DNA from 2 places in the Limosilactobacillus panis genome. Region 1 is predicted to be linked to the other one. Evidence: a T-box and tRNA genes for the amino acid it is inferred to sense, from the RefSeq annotation. Region 1 holds a T-box; the other holds one or more tRNA genes.
What was found. The T-box of region 1 lies ahead of leuS (leucine--tRNA ligase). A T-box ahead of a tRNA ligase gene usually reads a tRNA of that ligase, here a tRNA-Leu.

Region 2: it encodes a tRNA-Leu, which carries the amino acid that the T-box ahead of leuS (leucine--tRNA ligase) is inferred to sense. The anticodon was not compared.

Annotation. Positions count from the first base shown of each region.
Region 1 is NZ_CP081855.1:1,437,855-1,445,254, reverse strand. Features, by position in the region: gene KZE55_RS07020 (amino acid permease) at 1-882, shown strand, start outside; gene KZE55_RS07015 (Fur family transcriptional regulator) at 907-1,362, opposite strand; gene KZE55_RS07010 (MFS transporter) at 1,492-2,928, shown strand; gene KZE55_RS07005 (DNA-3-methyladenine glycosylase I) at 3,013-3,549, shown strand; SMK box riboswitch at 3,599-3,713, shown strand; gene metK (methionine adenosyltransferase) at 3,711-4,898, shown strand; T-box leader at 4,945-5,155, shown strand; gene leuS (leucine--tRNA ligase) at 5,230-7,400, shown strand, end outside.
Region 2 is NZ_CP081855.1:494,229-501,628, reverse strand. Features, by position in the region: gene KZE55_RS02300 (MMPL family transporter) at 1-80, opposite strand, end outside; gene KZE55_RS02295 (beta-galactosidase small subunit) at 485-1,438, opposite strand; gene KZE55_RS02290 (glycoside hydrolase family 2 TIM barrel-domain containing protein) at 1,422-3,371, opposite strand; tRNA gene KZE55_RS02285 (tRNA-Leu) at 3,503-3,588, opposite strand; gene KZE55_RS02280 (TrkA C-terminal domain-containing protein) at 3,646-3,972, opposite strand; gene KZE55_RS02275 (NAD-binding protein) at 4,039-4,212, opposite strand; gene KZE55_RS02270 (potassium transporter TrkG) at 4,261-4,818, opposite strand; gene KZE55_RS02265 (potassium transporter TrkG) at 4,815-5,606, opposite strand; gene KZE55_RS02260 (SprT family protein) at 5,629-6,087, opposite strand; gene KZE55_RS02255 (Tex family protein) at 6,080-7,400, opposite strand, start outside.

The DNA of each region.
Region 1 (7,400 bases):
AAGATTGTGGCAATCATTGTTTTGATTGCGGTCGGGATTTTCATGGTCATAATCCAATTTAAGTCGGCCGGGGGGTACGTGACCTCCCCCAAGAATCTGGTGGCCTACAATGGCTTCTTTGCGACGGGGGCCAAGGGCTTCGTGATGTCATTTCAAATGGTTGTCTTTGCTTTTGTTGGCATCGAAATGGTGGGGGTCACCGCGGCGGAGGCGGAGAACCCCCGCAAAGTAATTCCGGAGGCAATCAACGGTATTTCTATCCGGGTATTGATTTTTTACCTTGGGGCACTGGCGGCCATCATGTGCATTTACCCGTGGAAGCAGCTTTCGCCTTCAAATAGTCCCTTTGTTCTGGTTTTCCAGGATGCTGGCTTGCGCGGAGCCGCGAGCGTGGTTAACTTTATTGTCATTACCGCGGCAGCTTCGGCATGTAACAGTTCTATTTATACGACGGGGCGGATGCTGGCGGAGCTGACTGCCAATTCCCACCATCCCCGTGTTCGGGCAATCAGCCGTCTCTCTAAGCACCAGGTTCCGGCCCGGGCAGTCGTTATTTCCTCGGCTGTGATTGGGGTGGCGGCGTTACTGAACTTCTTGATGCCGGGTGAGGTGTTCACCTTGATCTCGAGCATTGCCACGACAAGTTTCCTATTCATCTGGGCCGCCATTATTGGTGCCCACCTGCGCTTCATAAAGAATTGTGCGACGGCGCGCCCGTTTAAGTTGCCAGGCGCACCGTTCACGGATTACCTGGTCCTGGCCTTTCTGGCCTTTGTCTTAGTCGTCTTGTGCATGGATAGGCAGACCCTTACCGCCCTTATCTTTACCCTGGGCTGGTTTGTGGTCTTGTTTATCGCCTCTTTGACCCAGCAAAATGAATAATAAAAGGAGCCTTTTTGCTTAATATTAGCGGTTTAAATGTAATTTTCGTTGACACTCAGGGCACAGACCGTGAACCTCAATGTTATTGCCCGTTACCAGGTAGTGGGTCTTGCGCCGGGTCATGTCAGCCATTTCCCGGGTAATTTCAGAAAAATGTTCATCAAAGACATCAGTGATCTTACCACAATTGTCGCAGACAACATGGTAGTGGGGATGACCAAAGTAGTCATAGTGGGTACTACCGTCACCGTTCTTCAACTCGATTACCAAGTTGTAATCGACGAACAGCTTAAGTGTATTGTAGACGGTGGCCATACTTATGTTATCGACACTATCTTTGAGGTCTTGATAAATCATTTCGACACTCGGGTGAGTATGGTGGGTGATCAGGTATTCCAGGATGGTCTTTCGCTGGGGAGTTAGCCGCACCTTATGACTACGCAATAGGTCTAATGCCTGATCAAGTTCTGCCTCTGCCATGAACAACTCTCCTTTCATTTAATTTAAAATAGTTATAATCTAACAGTATTATATCATTTACAAGCTTAGATTCAAAATATATAATTAGTATTTAGTAAATAATAATAATTCTAAAAGAGGGGAAGAAAAATGGAAAGAGATGTTGACCAAAACGGACGCTCTTATAGCCGCTTTTGGTTTATTTTTACCTTACTGGTGGGGACATTCACGATGTCGATTAGTCAGTCATCGCTTTCGACGGCCTACCCGACATTGATGAATGCCTTTGGAATCTCAGCTAATACGGTCCAGTGGCTAACAACCGGCTTTATGCTGGTAATGTGTGTTAGCATGCCGATTAGTCCTTGGATGCTAAACAATCTGAATTTTAAAACAATGTTTATTGGTGCCCTGGCCCTGTTTGATATTGGATCATTGATGATTGTCCTCACGCCCGCAAGCTGGGGGACAAATGGCTTTTGGTTCATGATGGTCGGCCGGGCAATGGAGGCCTTTGCTGTTGGTGTCCTTTTCCCGTCCTACCAGTCGGTACTGCTGGAAATCACTCCGAAGGCTAACCGGGGGACTACTATGGGAATTGCCGGATTAGTCATGGGGTCTGCCTTGGCGTGTGGCCCTATTGTTTCCGGAATCGTTTTGAAATTTTTTGACTGGAAGAGTCTTTTCGGCCTCTTCATGATTATCATTACCCTGATTATTGTTCTCGCCGGTACGGGGCTGATTCGGGATGTTATGCCCCGGCACGAAACCAGTCTCGACTGGCTGTCGGTGTTTCTTTCAATTGGCCTGATCGGAGTAATGTACGTCGTTAACCTTGCTGCCAAGCACAACGTCAATTGGGGACTCAACGGTGTCATTATGATAATCAGTATTCTCGCCTTGGCCTGGTTCTGCTACCGGCAGTTACACCTAGATGAACCATTACTGGAACTGCGGGTCTTAAAGACCTTCAACTATGACTTGGCAGTTCTTTTAACATCGATTTCCTACATTGCCTTAATTGTTACAACCATTATTTTTCCCCTTTACTACCAGGGGGTTCTCAAGGTTAGTCCATTCGTTTCTGGAATGTCACTGGTTCCTGGGGCGGTGTTCTTGAGTATCCTTAATCCGTTGACGGGGAAATTAGCCGACAAGATTGGCTTTAAACCCACAATGCTAGTGGGGATGGTGATGATTATCTGCGGCTGGGTCGTTGGCCTGTTGATGCTGAACCGGTTAAACTTGTTAGCAATGATTCTCTGCGCAATGGTTATCGAAGGTGGAAACGCCTTTGTGATGATGCCTGCGGTTACTTTAGGGGCCAACGCCTTACCAAACAAGCTGGTTCCCCACGGTACGGCGGTAATTACTACCGTTCGGCAAGTCTTGGGGTCTGCTGGTGTTGCGGTTGCCACGATTGTTTTGACGGTCGCCAGCAGCCATGCACAAGGCGCGGGTAGTCAACCATTGACAGCGTCTCTTCACGGTTACCACCTGGTATTTATCATGATGGTTGTGATTGAGATCATTGGTCTGATCTTGGCATTAATGCTGAAGAATACCAAGAAAGCTGTTGCAGATTAATGGCGTTTGTCGTATTTAAATAATAGGAGGCCGTAGTCACGGGTTCGCGACTGCGGTTATTTTATTTATTAGGGGGTAATGACAATGAAAGTCAAGCGGCCAACATGGGCAGATACCAGTCCCGCGATGCAGGATTATTATGACCACTACTGGGGATTACCGGTTCATGACGAGCGTTTTTTGTTTGAGATGCTGAGTTTGGAACTCTTTCAGGCCGGGCTAACCTGGGCAACGATTTGGAAACGGCGGCTGGCCTTTGAAGAAGCCTTCAGTGATTTTCTAATTGAAAAGGTGGCCGCCTTTTCACCGGATGACGTTGACCGCTTACTTGCTAACAAGCGAATCATCCGTAACCGCCGGAAGATTGCAGCAACCATTAATAATGCCCAGGTTATCTATAAGATGCAGCGGGCTGGACAAGACTTTGATGACTATATCTGGTTCTTTGTTGACCACCATCCCCAGCGCCTGATCCTTAAGCCGGGTGAGCCCCTGGCCCCCTGGACCATGTCGTCTAAGAAGATGGCGGCCCAGATGAAGAAGGACGGGTTTAAATTTATGGGCCCGACAATTGTCTACTCATTTATGACGGCAGTCGGCCTCGTCAATGCGCGCCTTTAATTTTATTTTAATTGATTATTAATGTTGCTTTGTGATAGTATTGTCTTTGTTATGAAGCAAATTCCCGATAGGATTCACGAGTACCCCTTGTGAAGATGCCTTGTAACCGCAACTACAAAACTAATGTTAAGTTTCGACTAGAATATGGGGGAATTAATAAAATGACAGAAAAACACCTATTTACATCCGAATCCGTTTCCGAAGGGCACCCCGACAAGATTGCCGATCAAATCAGTGATGCCATTCTTGACGCCCTGCTGGAAAAGGATCCAGATGCACGGGCAGCTGTAGAAACTTCAGTAACGACCGGGTTAGTCCTGGTCTTTGGTGAAGTTTCTACTAAGGCCTACGTTAATATCCAAAAGGTGGTTCGCAATACGATTCGTAAGATTGGTTACACCGATGGAAAGTACGGTTTTGACGCTGATAACTGTGCCGTAATCACTTCCTTGGATGAACAGTCACCTGACATTGCACAAGGGGTTGATGACTCCCTGGAAACCCGTGAAGGGGATGCTGACCCACTTGATAAGATCGGTGCTGGTGACCAAGGATTGATGTTTGGTTACGCAACCGATGAAACGCCAGAATACATGCCACTACCGCTGATGCTTAGCCATAAGCTGATGCAGCGGATTGCTAAGTTGCGTAAGGCAGGGGAAATTTCCTACTTACGTCCAGATGCCAAGGCGGAAGTAACGGTTGAGTATGACGATAATGATAAGCCACTCCGGGTAGATACGGTGGTCTTGAGTACCCAACATGATCCGGAAGCAACCCTTGAACAAATTCGTCATGACGTGAAGGAACAAGTGATTAAGGCTGTTATTCCAGCAGATTTGCTTGACGATAAGACCAAGTACTTTATCAACCCAACCGGGCGCTTTGTCATTGGTGGTCCCCAAGGGGATGCCGGTTTGACCGGGCGGAAGATTATCGTTGATACTTACGGTGGTGCTGCTCACCACGGTGGTGGGGCCTTTTCCGGTAAGGACGCCACTAAGGTAGACCGGTCGGCTAGTTACGCCGCCCGTTACATTGCCAAGAACCTGGTAGCAGCAGGCTATGCCAAGAAGCTGGAAATTCAGGTTGCTTATGCCATTGGGGTGGCCGAACCGGTTTCCATTTCCATTGATACTTTTGGGACCGGGACCCGGACCGAAGCAGAACTGATTGCTGCCGTCCGGAAGGTATTTGACCTGCGCCCAGCCGGGATTATTAAGATGCTGGACCTCAAGCGGCCAATCTACGAAAAAACGGCGGCTTACGGTCACTTTGGCCGGACCGATGTTGACCTGCCTTGGGAACATCTGGACAAGGTTGACGAACTGAAAAAGATTTTAGGTTAATCTAGTGGGCCCCTTGCAAAATGGCAGGGAGGACGTTAGAATACAATTAATATTTTTGATCGTGATAGAAGTAGTAGTTAACGGTGCGACTCTTAGAGACCTGCTGGTGGTGGAAAGCAGGAGGGCACTGTTAGCGAACTCGTCTAGAAGATTGCTGCTGAATTGAGTAGGTAGTGACGTCTGCCGCGTTAAGGCCTTAAGTGCTATGGGTGACCATAGAAAACGGGTGGTACCGCGGATTGAATTTCGTCTCGTTGAAGCTAGGGCTTCGGCGGGGCTTTTTTATTGCGATCATTCTAGTAGCGGACAGAATTGTAAAGGAGCAGAATTTATGGCTTACGATCACACAGCAATTGAAAATAAGTGGCAAAAATTTTGGAAAAAGGACAAGACGTTTAAAGCGGAGATCAATAAGGACCAGAAGAAATACTACGCCCTGGACATGTTCCCATATCCGTCAGGTCAAGGGCTCCACGTTGGTCACCCCGAAGGTTACACGGCAACCGACGTAATGGCCCGGATGAAGCGGATGCAGGGGTATAACGTCTTGCACCCGATGGGTTGGGATGCCTTTGGCCTGCCTGCTGAACAGTACGCCCTGAAGACCGGGCACAATCCAAAGAGCTTTACTAATCAGAACATTAACCACTTCCGTAAGCAAATCCAGTCCTTAGGCTTTTCTTACGACTGGGACCGGGAAGTCAACACGACTGATCCCGAATACTATAAGTGGACCCAGTGGATTTTCGAACAGCTCTACAAGAAGGGCCTGGCATACGAAAACGAGATCATGGTTAACTGGGCACCCAACTTCATGGGCGGGACCGTGGTTGCCAACGAAGAAGTTGAAGACGGGAAGACAAAGCGGGGTGGCTACCCAGTATACCGGAAGCCAATGAAGCAGTGGGTACTGAAGATCACCGCCTACGCCGACCGTTTGATTGATGACCTCGACCTGGTTGACTGGCCGGAAAGTGTTAAGGAAATGCAGCGGAACTGGATTGGCCGCTCTGAAGGGGCTGCCGTCTTCTTCCCGGTTGCCGGTAACGAAGACACGAAGATTGAAGTCTTTACTACTCGGGCGGATACCCTCTTTGGTGCTTCCTACGTTGTCTTGGCACCGGAAAAAAAGCTGGTTGACCAACTGACAACGCCAGAACACAAGGACGAAGTTGCTAAGTACAAGGAAGAGACTTCCCGTCGTTCTGACCTGGAGCGGACCGACCTAAACAAGGACAAGACCGGGGTATTTACCGGTTCCTACGTCATTAACCCGGTCAACGGTGAAAAGCTGCCAATTTGGATTAGTGACTACGTTTTGGCATCATACGGCACCGGAGCAGTGATGGCCGTTCCTTCTGGTGACCAACGGGACTACGACTTTGCCAAGAAGTTTGACCTGCCAATCAAGCCCATTATCGAAGGTGCCGACCTCTCTGAGGGGGCCTTCGATGGTGACGGCAAGCACATTAACTCTGGCTTCCTGGACGGTCTGAACATCAAGAATGCCAAGGCCAAGATGATTGACTGGCTGGAAGAACACGACGCTGGTCACAAGAAGGTCAACTACCGGTTGCGTGACTGGATTTTCAGTCGGCAGCGCTACTGGGGTGAACCAATCCCGGTTATCCACTGGGACGACGGGCGGACAACCTTGGTACCAGAAGACGAATTGCCGTTGAAGCTGCCCGACACGGATAACATTGAACCATCAGGGACCGGTGAGAGCCCACTGGCCAACGTTAAGGACTGGGTCAACGTTTACGATGACCAGGGACGTCACGGCTTGCGGGAAACAAACACCATGCCACAATGGGCTGGTTCATCATGGTACTGGCTCCGTTACACCGATCCCCACAATAGCAAGGAATTTGCTTCTAAAGAAGCCCTTGACTACTGGTCACCAGTCGACCTCTACGTCGGTGGGGCTGAGCACGCGGTCCTGCACCTTCTCTACGCCCGTTTCTGGCACAAGGTTCTTTACGACCTTGGCTTAGTACCAACCAAGGAACCATTTATGAAGTTGGTTAACCAGGGGATGATCCTTGGTTCCAACCACGAAAAGATGTCCAAGTCCAAGGGGAACGTTGTTAACCCTGATGACATCGTTGACAAGTATGGTGCGGACACCCTCCGTCTATATGAAATGTTCATGGGCCCACTGACCGAATCTGTTCCGTGGGACGAAGAAGGATTGCACGGTTCCTACAAATGGATTCAACGGGTATGGCGCCTGCTGATGGATGATAATAATCACCTTCGTGACCGGGTCTCCAACTTTAACGATGGCAAGCTGACTAAGGTTTACAACCAAACCGTTAAGAAGGTTACGGAAGACTATGAGCGGATGCACTTTAACACCGCCATTTCGCAGCTGATGGTCTTCGTTAACGAAGCCTACAAGGCGGATGACCTGCCAGCAGAATACATGCAGGGCTTCGTCAAGATGATTTCCCCAATCATTCCGCATGTGGCTGAAGAATTATGGAGTCACTTTGGAAT
Region 2 (7,400 bases), 940 kb from region 1:
GGCAGGGCAACTACCGAAATAACCAGGATAAGGATCCAGGCAAGCAAAGCAAAAAAATGATCATGGAATAATTTCTTCAAGCTCTCTGCACCTTTCTCTCTTAGTAGTTGAAACAACGAAACGAATAAATTCTAAAACTTGAAAAGGTGTTGTTTCAAGCAACATTTATCGCTTTTTATCCCAAAAATAAACAGAAAACGGTTTAGTAGCCCGTCTTTTTTGCCAAAAATTAGAGGATGGGAGAAAACTTTTTTCTCACCATCCCCTTTTAGTTCGCCGAATATTACACAGTAATTGCGAAAAGAGGGAGTGAGACAGAACTAGCTTGCTAGTTCGTCTTCGAACCCCCGCAAGCACAAAGAGGGCTCTAGTGTTCGGATTTTCCGAATATTAGAGCCCCTTTGTGTACTGCGCTGTAGTATTTTTAACTATATAGGGGACTTATGTCACAGCCCCTGATCCTTTTTTGTTAAATTCCTTAGTATTACTTGGCGTTCAAAATGAAGCTAAAGTCAATATCCTGGTCGGCTGGAATGTGGTACTGCTTTTCAACATCGGCACCCCAGCTATCGATGCCACCAACACCACGGACAGCACCAGCAATAACCAGGACGGTCCGCCGCTCTAGGGGCAATTCTTCAATATGGGTCGCGTTTTCGAGCTCCTCCGCTGTGTACGGCAGACAGCTGAAAGCAAAGCTATCCTGGTCCTTAACCACCTTCAAGCTGAACGGCTGGTCAGAATGATCGGCATTGTTCTGGGTCGTCTGCCGGGTGATTTTAACCCAGTCACTAGCCATGTGCATCCCATTTTCTTGGGGAACCAGGTACTTTGCTACCGGAAGGCCCTTAACCTTGAAGGTACCGTGCTGGCCACCCGCCATCCGGTCAGGGTAGGTTTCACCGGAGAGGCCCGCGTATTCAAAGCCGGTCGCCGCAGTCGGCATCACTATCCGGACACCAAACACTGGTAACTCTGGCAAGCCCTTCTTACCGGTGTAGTGGACAACGACCTTAATCTGGCCATCGCTGTTTACAGTATAGGTCAGTGCCACCGTCGTTGATGGGACCGTTAGTGTTTCAAAAGTGTAGGTCAGTGCCACCCGCTCAGCAGTTTCGTCATTGCTATAGTGGTCATTGTCAAGCGGCAGGCCTGCGAAGTGGTGATCGTCAACCGTAACATCAATTTTCGTGCACTTTTGGAAGTAGTCGGCACTCAACCACTGGGCAGACTTGATGTTAAAGCCGCTTCCCCGGTCATTATCCGTCGTGGCCCGCCAAAAGGTCGGCGTTGGGGTCCGGTAGAGCCATTCCTTGCCATTAATTTTCAGTGATTCCAGTCCCCCACGTTCATAAGAGAAAATGTAGTGGAATCCTTCACCACCGACACCGAGTGAACCGTCACCGTAAATAACGTGTAATTTATTTGTGTAAGCCATAGTAGTACCGTACCTCCTGCATTGCCGGCTTTGGTGTCCGGTCAGCGAACATCAAGCCATCGCCTGAAAATTCATAGTCTGAGTGACGGTCATCAAAGTCGCCACCGTAACGCATTACCATCTTACCACTGACGGGGTCCTTAACTTGCAGGGCCTGGTCAATGAAGTCCCAGATGAAGCCGCCGAAGTATTGTGGGTACTTGTCCAACAGCTTAATGTAGGATCCCATTCCACCATCGGAGTTCCCCATGTCATGCATGTATTCACACTCCATAAACGGCTTATCGGGGTTATTTTGCAGGTATTCTTCAACCTGCTTTGGTGGCAGGTACATCCAGCTTTCAACATCCGAGATCTGGTCACGATAGTCCTTCGTCCCACCGGCTGGCAGGTAAGATTCCTTCTTGAGACCCGGAATCTGCTTACTGTAATCGTGAGTGTGACAAACACCCTCGTAGTGAACCAGGCGGCTGTCATCATGTTCCTTGTAGAAGCGGCCCATCGCGGCAATGTTGTCACCTGCAAAGGATTCGTTCCCCAGAGACCAGAATAAAATTGCCGGGTGGTTCTTGAAGGTCTCATAGTTAGTCCGGGCCCGATCAACAACGACTTCCTTCCACTGTGGGACGGAGCCGGGAACGTTATAAGACGGGTCAACCTTCCCCATCTTCTGCCAGGTAGCGTGGGACTCCAGGTTATTTTCAGCCATCATGTAGATTCCGTGCTCGTCACACAGCTGGTACCAAGGTAATTGGTCTGGATAGTGACAGGTCCGGACGGCATTGATGTTGTTCTCCTTGAAGGTTTGGATGTCCTTTTCCATGTCAGTCATTGTGACAGAGCGGCCACGCTGGTCATCCCATTCGTGACGGTTAACCCCATTAATGATCAGACGCTGGCCATTCAGTAAGACAACGTGGTCAGTACTGATTTCGATCCGCCGGAAACCGAACCGGTACGGGACCAGTTCAACTAGTTGCCCTGCTTCGTCGCGGATCTCAATAAAAAGTTGATAAAGGTAAGGCTGGTGGTTATCCCAGAGGTGAACGTTCTTCAGGGCAACCTCATCAATTGCCACCTGCTCAGCAACCGGCTTTGTCTGGTCAACGACGACGTTACCGTCTTCATCCTTAACCAGAACGTGAACGGTCCCCTCTTGCTCACCAGCGAGTTGCAGATCCAGGTTTAAATGACCATTTTGGTAACCGTCATCAACGGTTGGTCGGATGGTCATATCTTCCAAGTGGGTTACCGGCTGGGCCAGCAGTTCTACTGACCGGAAAATGCCGGAGAAACGGAACATGTCCTGGTCCTCGATCCAGGAAGCGGTACTGTGTTTGAAGACCTCAACCGCCATGACGTTATCCTCGTCCTGGATGTATGGTGTCAAGTCAAACTCGGACAGGGTAAAGCTATCTTCAGCGTAGCCAACAAAGTGGCCGTTTAACCACAAATACATTGACCGTTCGACCCCTTCGAAACGGACCCGGACTTCCTTACCCCGTAATTCAGGGTTAAGGTCGAATTTCTTCCGGTACATACCAACGGTGTTGTCTTCACCCGTACTGAAGGAACCTTCCTCCTTATTCTTACCATCAACCGCGTAGGCGGGCCGCCGGTAAATTTTACCTTCCCACGGAATCAGGGTGTTAATGTAGTTATTCTGGGCGTAGTCACTCAGTTCAATTTCGCTCGGTACTTCAATTTGGTCAAAATCGGTACAGTCTAAGCCTGCTTGGTAAAAATCTCTTTGCCGTTTGTGCGGATTTTGGGCAAACTTAAATTGCCACTGGCCATTCAACGACTGGACAAAGCGACTTTGCCCCTGCCCCCACTCAGCATAGTTGCCATAGTAATGATGGTCACTATGGGCGGGTAGTTGGTTAACCCGAAATGTTTCGGGGTCATCTAACCATTTGATATCTGCATCCATTAAAGAAATACCTCCTCATAAAAGTGTCCACTTTTAGTATAGCGCTTTCATTTGGCGGAAGATAGTAAACTTTAGTCAAATTAACGTAAAAAAACACCCAACCGGTAAAACCAGTTGGGTGTTTTCAGTAGTGCGGCCAAGAGGACTTGAACCTCCACGGTCATAAATGACCATAAGATCCTTAATCTTACGCGTCTGCCAATTCCGCCATGGCCGCATCAACAAATAGTATTATAGCAAGCAGACAATTCATTAGCAAGTACTTTTTTTATTTTTAGCGAAATAATTTAAGGATCGTCTGGGCATCCCCACTAACCAGCAAGGTCATCCCTTTTTCCAGGAGTTGTTCGGGATCAACATGGGTCGATACTCGTCCATCTAGGTGCTTACTACCAATAATATTGAGATCATATTTCCGCCGGGCATCAATCTCCACTAGTGATTTACCAGCCCACGACGTCGGGACCTCAATCTCAAAGATAGCATTTTCCTGGTCTAAACGAGTGTAATCCAAAATATGGGGTGAACTGTAGCGGTAGGCCAGCCACTGGGCATCTTGGCGTTCGGGATAAATACTTTCATCCGCCCCGTTACGTAACAAGAACTGCTCATGAATTGCTGAGCTAGCCCGGGTAATGACCTCCTTGGCGCCTAGCTGTTTAAGCTGTCAGGTTGTCTCCAGCGAAGCCTCAAAGTCTCCACCAATCGTTACGACACACAGGTCAAAATTTCCCACCCCGCAGCTTCTTAAAAAGTCAGCGTTCGTAGTGTTGCCAATCAGGCCCCGGGTAAGGACATCGATGGCAGCAGTCACCCGATCCTCCTTGATATCGATTCCCATCACGTCAATGCCGAGTCAATGTTATCCTTTGCCATCGTTAACTTCCTCCTAACCAACGTTTACGGTCTCCTCTGGGTAACGGGCCTGGAACTTTGTCGAGTGGCTGCCCACCGCAAAGACGACTGTCAAACTGCCTACCCGCCCAATGAACATCAATAGTATCAAAAGTAGACGTGAACTTAAGTGCAGTAAGGGGGTCACCCCCAGGGTTAGACCGACCGTATCCAGCGCCGAAGCACATTCGAACAGGCTGGTCAACAGCGCCAAGTGCTCCACACCGCTCATCATCATTGCCGCCACGATTAACAAGCTTAAGTACAGGGTAAATATAGCCGCAGCCCGAAAAATGGTCCGGGAAGCAATCCGCCGGCCAAACGCCGTTACCTCCCGCCGGCGAAAGATCACCGCTAAACAGGTACAGAACAGGACGCCCGCCGTCGTCATCTTAATTCCCCCCGCCGTCGAACCAGTTCCTCCACCGATAAACATCAGCAGGATTGTCATAAACTTACCGTTATCAGACAGCTGCGTTAAAGAAACCGTGTTAAAACCGGCGGTCCGGGGGCTCACCGTCTGGAAGAAGGACGCCAAAAGTCGTTTCTTCATCGGAAAGGAAAGCTTTGAAGCTCACAGTTAAAGAAGTAGACCATTGGCACTAACAAAAGGATGACCGTTGCCACCAGAACGATTTTACTCTGCAGGCGGTAACGATGAATGTGCCAGCCATACCGACGAACATCAATCCAGGTGACAAAGCCGATTCCCCCAATCAGAATCAAGAGGCCAATCACAAGGTTTATTTCAACATTTGTTGAGTATGCCACCAGTGACTGGTAAGGCCGCTTAGTACTGAGAAGGTCAAAGCCCGCGTTACAGAAAGCCGAGACGGCATGGAAGATGGCTTCACCACTGCCACCTTCCCACCCAAAGCGGGGAACAAACATCGGTAGTAAAAGGAGGGCCCCAATGAATTCAATCCCAATGGTGGTCACAATGATAAAGCGGGTCGACCGAATGACGCCCCCAATCTTTGAGGCAGACAGCGACTCCTGCATGATTGTTCGCTCACGCAGACTAATTCGCTGCCGCCGTAGCGCCCGTACACCAACGACAACGGTCACCACTCCCAGGCCACCAACTTGGATCAGGGCCAAAATAACAGTCTGACCAAAGAGCGACCAGTAAGTTGCCGTGTTGTGAACGACCAGCCCAGTCACACAAGCAGCAGAGGTCGCCGTAAACAGGGCGTCGGCAAATGAGGTCCCCTGACCACTCTTTGTCGCCACCGGCAGCATCAGTAAAATGGTTCCTAGAAGGATCAAGCCCCCAAAGGCGACCGCAATAATCAGGAAGGGACTCGTCCCCCGGACCGCTGTTTTTCTTAAAAATTGCATCTTGTTACTGCCCCCAATTCAATCAGGAAACATCCTTTACTAATTTGAAATGGTGTCCACACCGTCGGCAGACGTACCGGTAGGTATTGAAATGCCGCTGGCGAGCGATGACGACGCCACAGCCCTGGCACTGGTAAAACAGGTGCCGTTTGGGTGGGCGGGCCTTACTCGTCACCGGAGCGTATCGTGAGCCACCAACCTGGGCCAACAGGGTTCGGAAGGCCCTACTTCGGTGGTGGTAGTCGCGTCCGGTTTGGTGGAGGTGGTAGTGGCACAGCTCATGAAGGACAACCCGCTTTAAGTTGTCGATATCAAATTCGGTGTACATCAAGGGATTAATATCAATATGACCATCATTCAGGTGGTAGCGCCCCCCGGTAGTCCGCAAGTGCGGATTGAAAAAAATCCGGTGGGTAAAGGGACGGTTAAAACATTGCAGCGACCACTTTTCAGTTAGCCGCTGCAGTTCTTGATTATTCATTATCGGCTCCTGCCGGTTTTAACATGGTCAGCTGAATACGCTGCCGCTTCAAGTCGACACTGTCAATCCAAACGTCCACAATGTCACCAACCGAAACTACCGACCGGGGATCCCTGGTAAATTTCTTCGTCATCTTCGAGATGTGGACCAAACCGTCGTGCTTAACACCAATATCCACAAAGGCCCCGAAGTCAACAACGTTGCGGACCGTCCCCTGCAATTTCATTCCCGGCTTCAGGTCCTCAATCGTCATCACATCATGACGCAGTAACGGTGCTGGCATGGAATCCCGGAGATCCCGCCCCGGTTTTTGTAGGGAGGCAACAATGTCATTAATCGTGGCGGTCCCTGCCTTCTCGGTCGTAAAGTCTTCGATATTCAACTTCTCAAGCTGTTTCGTTGCTGCTGGCGTTCCTAGGTCAGCAACCGCAACGTCTGCTGCTTTCATCATCTTAGCAGCAATTGGGTAGCTTTCCGGGTGAACATCGGTATTATCCAAAGGGTTTTCGCCATTAACAATCCTAAGGAAACCGACTGACTGTTGGAATGCCTTTGGACCTAATCGGGGAACATCTTGGAGTTGCTTCCGGTTAGTGTATTGGCCATGGTCGTCACGATACTTAACAATATTTTTAGCAATCGTCTTGTTTAAGCCGGAAATTTGACTGAGTAGCTGATAGCTGGCCGTGTTAAGGTTGACCCCCACCCGGTTAACTGCCCGTTCAACGACGGCATCTAACTCACTAGTCAATTCTTTCTTAGGTAAATCGTGCTGGTACTGACCAACCCCAATCGACTGGGGGTCAATCTTTACCAGTTCAGCCAATGGGTCCTGGAGACGGCGACCAATACTGATAGCACTCCGTTGCTCAACGTGGAGGTCTGGAAATTCATCCCGGGCCTCTTGACTAGCCGAATAGACTGACGCCCCCGCCTCATTGACAATGACATAGTAAATTGGCCGGTCAACTTTCTTCAGTGCCGCAGCGACAAACTGCTCGGACTCACGGCTAGCGGTTCCGTTCCCGATTGCTACCATCTCAACATGGTACTTTTCAAGCAAGTCAATGAACTCACTCTCCGCAGCGGCTCGCTGCTTCTCTGGAGCGGGCTTGTGGGGGTAGATAACTGCCTTCGTAAGGAACTTTCCGTTTTCATCAAGGACGGCTAGCTTACAACCAGTCCGGTAAGCCGGGTCAAAGCCCAAAACGACCTTTCCCTTGATTGGTGCCTGCATCAAAAGGTGGTAGAGGTTCTCACCAAACACGTGAATGGCCTGCTTATCGGCATCCTCAGTCAGGCGGTGACGAATC